One region of the Alteromonas sp. KUL150 genome, then DNA from elsewhere that is predicted to be linked to it. Evidence: predicted binding sites of a transcription regulator. Region 1 holds the regulator's gene; each other region holds the start of a gene.

Region 1 (2,210 bases):
TATAATGAATACAAAAAGCGAAATTTGTATTTTAGTAATTTCAATAATCTTTTCGGAACCACCATTGTGACGGGCGAAGTGACCATTAGCAATGTATCGGGAAGTCACCCTAACTCTAAAGGGGTACCTAAAGGCCATCCGCGAATAAGTCGATTTTTAGGATTGCCGATAAAGATTAAAGACAGAGTGGTGGGAATGATTGGGCTAGCGAACAAGTTTGACGTTTATACCGTCGAAGATGCTGAGTTTTTACAGCCCCTGTTAGACGCCCTTGCAGGGCTTTTCTATGCTGTCGAGCAAGAAGAAGGAAGAGCCATTGCAGAAGAAAAGCTGCGCCGGTTAGCGATGACCGACTCTTTAACAGGGTTGTACAACCGCCGTGCTTTTTTAGATGAATGTGATACGGTGTTACAAAGGCACGGCAGTGGCTGCGTTGCCATCATCGACGTGGATCATTTTAAAAAGGTTAACGACACCTACGGGCACGATGCCGGCGATCAAGCGCTTATCATGATTGCAGGTAAGATTGCTAAACAAAATCAGGCGCCTGGCGTGGTAGCGCGACTTGGTGGGGAGGAGTTTGCGCTCGTCGTTTTTGGTGAAACCAAAGAAGAAATACATGTCCAATTAGAGGCTTTGCGCATCGCTGTTGAGGAAAGCACGCTCACCTATGAATCGGACAAAATAAGCCTAACTATTAGTATAGGGGCTGCATTCATTGAGGACACGTTTGGCATAGACTTTAGCTCGCTTTTATCTGATGCCGATAAATCACTGTATTTAGCGAAAGAAAAAGGAAGAAACAAGGTGGTTTGGGTGAGTTAAGGGCAAAAGACAAGGCAAGTGCTTGTTATTTGTTTTTAGGTGTATATACTTACAGGAACTGTATGAACAGACAGGTCTTTTATGCGCCCACTCACAGCTCGACAAACTGAAGTTTTAGAACTAATCAAGACAACTATGCAAGAAACGGGTATGCCGCCTACCCGTGCTGAAATTGCTCGTCAACTTGGCTTCCGATCTGCTAATGCAGCCGAAGAACATTTAAAGGCGCTGGCGCGAAAAGGCGTGATAGAAATTCTTCCGGGCACGTCCCGAGGCATCAAGCTAAATATTCCTCTTGAGAGTGAAGCGGCTGAGGAAGAAGGTTTGCCGCTTATAGGGCGCGTTGCCGCTGGTGAGCCTATTCTGGCGCAAGAGCATGTCGAATCGCACTATAAGGTAGACCCAGCGTTGTTCAAGCCTCAGGCTGACTTTTTACTTCGTGTAAACGGCATGAGCATGAAGGACATCGGTATTTTAGACGGAGATTTGCTAGCGGTTCATCGCACGACGGATGTTCACAATGGTCAGGTTGTTGTTGCCCGTGTAGACGAAGATGTTACGGTTAAGCGCTTGGAAAGGCGAGGCCGTGAAGTATTGCTACATGCTGAAAATGAAGAGTTTGCGCCAATTAAAGTTGATCTCGCTAACGAGCCGTTTGCCATTGAAGGTATCGCGGTGGGCGTTATTAGAAACGCAGACTGGATGTAAGGTTTTAGCAACTTTGATTAAAAGCGGCGCATTAGCCGCTTTTTTTATGCCTCTTTATCCCCTCCCCACTCATCGTATTGGCAACTTAGGGTTTAATGTCTTGGTAAAAGTACTCAGCATTACTGCTCTATTTTTGATTAATTTCGCCGGTATTGAAATTGCTATTTGTTGCTGAGACAGTCAATTCCGAATTCGAGCGCTGTTTGAAAGTGATGTTTACTCGCTAAATACTTTCCTATTTTTTAGTAATTTAGAATAAAAGTATCGCCGACCCCGTGTTCAAAATGAGCGTTTAATCTCAACGCCCATCAAGTTATGGCGGCCTCAACGTTACTCGCCTTATGTCATGCTATGCAATTCTCAAATGATTAAATTTTGACCGTTTCATTAAATTTTTAATAGAAAAGACTAGACGGCGCGACATTATTGAGCAATTCTTATACAGAGATTAACAAAATAATAACAATGACTCTAAATTTGTTTTACAAGTTGAGGTAAAGGGTCAAGCGTTCGCAATTCATTTGGTAGGGTATCGCGCTCAGAGAAGGCGTCTTCAGTCCTACCATTACGGAGGTGCTGAGTGAAACAACAAACGACCATATTGGCAAAGTGGTGTGCAACCATATCAGCTTTGCTTTTCTCTTCATTGCTTTTCGCACAGGAAACGGCAGAAGAAG
Region 2 (2,210 bases), on a different contig from region 1:
CAAAAGTACCGATAAACTTCATTTAGTCCATCCCAAAGGCTATAGCTATTTCAATGTACTTCGCAAAAAACTAGGTTGGGGCAGCAAGCTTTATTAGATTCCCGCGTAACAACCTCAATCGTGCATTTATTACATGAGCCTGTAGCATTTTCCCAAAGCTACAGGCTTGAAAAATAAAGATTTTTTAATATTACTAAAAATGATTATAGAAATCCGTTACTTATAAACATCCTCGTATACGGCATACCTGTTGCACCTTCTTAGTCAAGCTCTCAGCGAAATGATTTACAAGGCGAAGCTAGACTTCCTTAAGTCTCATAAGTTCTTGTTAACAATTCGCTGATATTTTATTCAGCAATAGGAGATATCATGAGTAATACCAATATCAAATTTACAGCCCCAGGAATGGATAACGATGCCGCTGCCAAAACTATCAAGGTATTGGATCAACGATTAGTCGCGCTATTAGATTTACAGCTTACGCTTAAACACGTTCACTGGAATGTTGTGGGACCGAATTTTATCGGTGTGCACGAAATGTTGGACCCGCAGGTTGATGCGGTTCGTGGTATGACCGACACCATCGCAGAGCGCATTGCCACGTTGGGCGGAGTACCTAAGGGTACACCAAAAGCGATTGTAGAAGGTCGCAGCTGGGAAGACTATCAATTAGGTAAAGGCTTGGTGCTTGACCACCTCAAGGCGTTAGATGCTGTTTATGATGGCGTGAATGGCGATCACAGAAAAGCACTAGAGATTTTGGGTGACATTGACCCTGTTTCAGAAGACATGATTACAGGTCAATTAGCTGATTTAGAACAGTTCCAATGGTTCGTTCGCGCCCATATCGAATCTGGCAGCGGTGAACTGCAACAGTAATCTCTAGCCTTGGGTGCACTGCTAGTTTAAAAGCAGTACATTACAAACTTAGATAGATTTTTATAAAGGGGAGCTTTTGCTCTCCTTTTTACTGTATAAAAAAAGTAACCTCGTATTCTGATATAGCTGTTACTCGTAACCAACCTTAACTAAAATATTTATAAGCCTCATAAATTCAAAAACTTACCCCTCTACACTCTATTTTTTATCAATTTTTATACGACTTCACTTTACACAGTTAAATACTGTATATATTATCAGTTACTGTATATATCATCATGTTCAACTTTTTCCGAGTGTGGTTATGTTAGCGCATCTTTCTATTTCTAATTTTGCAGTTGTCAAACAGTTGTCCGTTCAGCTCGAAAACGGGCTTACTGCGATTACGGGTGAAACCGGTGCTGGTAAATCTATTGCTATAGACGCTTTGAGCCTTTGTTTGGGAGAACGTGCAGATGCAAATGCCGTTCGCAAAGGCAGTGCTAAAGCTGAAATTATTGCTCACTTTTCACTAAGTAAAAATGAATTGGCCAAAGCGTTTCTTGACGAACATGAGCTGACATCTGATGAAGATGAAAACAGCTGCTTCATTCGCCGCGTTATTTCAAAAGAAGGTCGCTCAAAAGCATTCATCAATGGTGTGCCTGCTTCATTGCAGCAGTTAAAGGGACTGGGGCAGTTTTTACTTGCCATTCACGGGCAAAACACCCACCTTCAACTGCTTAAAGAAGACCACCAACGCGACCTCGTCGATGGGTATGCAAAACACAATGATGTTTTAGAAAAGGTAAAAGACGCTTACTCCCAATGGAGAGACAAGCAGCGCACACTCAAAATACTTCAAGAACAAGCTCAGCAACGAGAAGACCGTCTTCAGCTTCTTACGTATCAAGTACAGGAACTCGACGAGTTCGCTATTGAGGATGGCGAATTTGAAGAGCTGGAAACGGAGCACAAACGTTTAAGTAACGGACAAAGCTTGTTAGAGCAAGCGCAAACAAGTGTGTATAACTTGTATGAAAACGATGAGGGCAACGCGCTTTCTGTCATACAAAGCAGCATAGAGCGATTGGGTGAGTTAGAAGCTCACGACGCTAGTCTTACCCCAATGATTGCACTATTAAACGATGCCGCCATTCAAGTAGAAGAAGCGGCAAGCGAGTTGCGCAGCTATTGTGACCAATTAGAAATCGATCCTTTACGCCTTCAACAGGTTGAAGCTCGTTATGCTAAGGCAATGGATTTGGCGCGTAAACATTCAGTCATGCCCGAGGCCCTTTATCAGCACCATCAAGAATTGGCTGCTGAGTTCGCATCATTGTCGGATCAAG
Region 3 (2,210 bases), on a different contig from region 1:
TCGTTGATAAGCAGTTGGCAGGCCTGCCACATAGAGCAGCTGTGCGCGCGAGCTGTTTCGCGCACCTGTGATAGGGTTTTTTCACCAATCCCCCGACTTGGGGTATTTACCACACGTTCAAATGCGGCGTCGTCATGCGGGTGGCTTACCATGCGCATGTAGCCTAGGGCATCTTTAATTTCTTGACGTTCGAAGAAGCGCAAGCCGCCGTAGATACGGTAGGCTAATCCCTCGTGGAGTAACGCTTCTTCTAGAACTCGGGACTGAGCGTTGTTTCTGTAAAGAATTGCGGTATCGCTTAGGGCATTGCCTTGGTTAAGCCAGTTTTTAATCTTCGAAACAATAAATCGCGCTTCGTCTAGTTCGTTAAAACCTGCATATACAGAAATTAGCTCGCCCTGAGCGTCTTCGGTCCAAAGCTCTTTCCCTAAACGGCCCGTGTTATTGTCGATAACCGTGTTCGCCGCTTTCAGGATGTTGCCGGTTGAACGATAGTTCTGTTCAAGACGAATGGTATTAGGTTCATTAAAATCTTTGAGGAAGTGCTGAATATTATCGACATTTGCACCACGCCAGCCATAGATAGATTGGTCGTCGTCTCCAACAATCATAATGTTGTTATTACCGCCACTACAAAGCATGCGAAGCCAAGCGTATTGAATATTGTTGGTATCTTGAAATTCGTCGACCAGCACTGCGCGGAAACGGCGTTGGTAGTGAGCGAGTACTTCTGGATTTTTAGCCCACAGTTCATGAGCCCGTAATAGCAACTCGGCAAAGTCAACTAAGCCAGAACGGTCGCAGGCATCCTGATATGCAGCATATACTTCACGCATGGTTTTTTGGATATGATCGCCATGGGTTTCTATGTGCTGAGGGCGTAAACCCTCGTCCTTATTGCCATTGATATACCATTGGATTTGGCGGGGAGCCCAATGTTTTTCATCTAGGTTCATGGCTTTAAGAATTCGACGAATTAAGCGGTACTGGTCGTCAGAATCGATAATTTGGAAATTTTCCGGAAGATTTGCCTCTGCGTGATGGGCACGTAGTAAGCGATGTGCTAGTCCGTGGAAGGTACCAATCCACATATTGTGTAGACTGCGCCCCATAAGCGATTCGATACGGCCGCGCATTTCTTTGGCCGCTTTATTCGTAAAGGTTACTGCTAATATCGAGAAAGGCGCGATGTTTTCGACTTCCATCAACCACGCAATACGATGCACTAATACGCGGGTTTTACCACTACCTGCGCCGGCAAGTACTAAAGCGTTAGACAATGGGGCTGCTACAGCTTCACGTTGTTTGTCGTTAAGCTCGTCTAGCAGTCGAGATACATCCATAATGTGGTACCTGTTGGTTGATAATTTTATACATTCAGCAGCCGATTATTATGCCATCTGACTGTGAATTTATACAGTCTAGTTTTCTACACACCCTTTATCGTAATGTTTTACCTTTTAACGTTTATTACCAAGCAGTAACACAACAAATTACAAAAGAGGGGAAGGGGCTATATTCAGTAGCAACGGTTAGATCTTGTAGGCCTTTGCTATAACAAATTAATCAGATAGATTGATCGATTTTAACGCTAAGGCGGTATCACATCGGTATTGCACCACACCAAACTCAGGTAAACTTTGTACCTGAATCGATATGCTTTACTTTGCAGCACTCAATCGTAGATTGATATTGTTAAGCAGTGGCTAACAGACCGAATCTACCATACGTGATACTTATACATTAACGGAACATGCTCATGACCGCACTTTCTACGCCAATCGACTTTTGGTCGACGCTAAAACAAGAAGCGCAAGTTGTTGCAGAAAAAGAACCTTTGCTGTCTAGTTATGTGCATGCCAGTGTGCTTGCTCATCATAACTTCGAGTCATCGTTGAGCTTTATCTTGTCGAACAAAATGGCAGATGACGTTATGCCTGCCATTGCGATCCGCGAAGTATTTGATGAAGCCTACCTGCTAGAGCCTGGGATAAGTGAAGCCGCTACGGCAGACATTCTCGCAATTAAAGCGCGAGATGCAGCAGTAAATGATTACCTTACTCCGTTACTGCATTTTAAAGGCTTTCACGCTGTACAAGTGCACAGAATGGCGCACTACCTTTGGATGCATGGTCGCCATCAACTCGCACTGTTTTTGCAAAGTCGTAACTCAGCAAGTTTTGGGGTCGATATTCATCCCGCAGCGCGCA

What was found. Region 1 encodes LexA, which represses DNA repair genes until DNA is damaged. Its sites were predicted from a motif close to TACTGTATNNNNATACAGTA; they were not measured.
Region 2: the regulator LexA is predicted to act here: its motif matches at 1,123-1,142, upstream of recN (DNA repair protein RecN).
Region 3: the regulator LexA is predicted to act here: its motif matches at 1,403-1,422, upstream of uvrD (DNA helicase II).

The regions. Positions count from the first base shown of each region.
Region 1 covers NZ_BLIJ01000037.1:116,548-118,757, reverse strand. Annotated here, with positions in the region: gene GVO62_RS08995 (sensor domain-containing diguanylate cyclase) at 1-825, shown strand, start outside; gene lexA (transcriptional repressor LexA) at 907-1,533, shown strand; gene coxB (cytochrome c oxidase subunit II) at 2,114-2,210, shown strand, end outside.
Region 2 covers NZ_BLIJ01000069.1:70,030-72,239, forward strand. Annotated here, with positions in the region: gene nadK (NAD(+) kinase) at 1-97, shown strand, start outside; gene dps (DNA starvation/stationary phase protection protein Dps) at 370-879, shown strand; gene recN (DNA repair protein RecN) at 1,184-2,210, shown strand, end outside.
Region 3 covers NZ_BLIJ01000029.1:46,099-48,308, reverse strand. Annotated here, with positions in the region: gene uvrD (DNA helicase II) at 1-1,343, opposite strand, end outside; gene cysE (serine O-acetyltransferase) at 1,760-2,210, shown strand, end outside.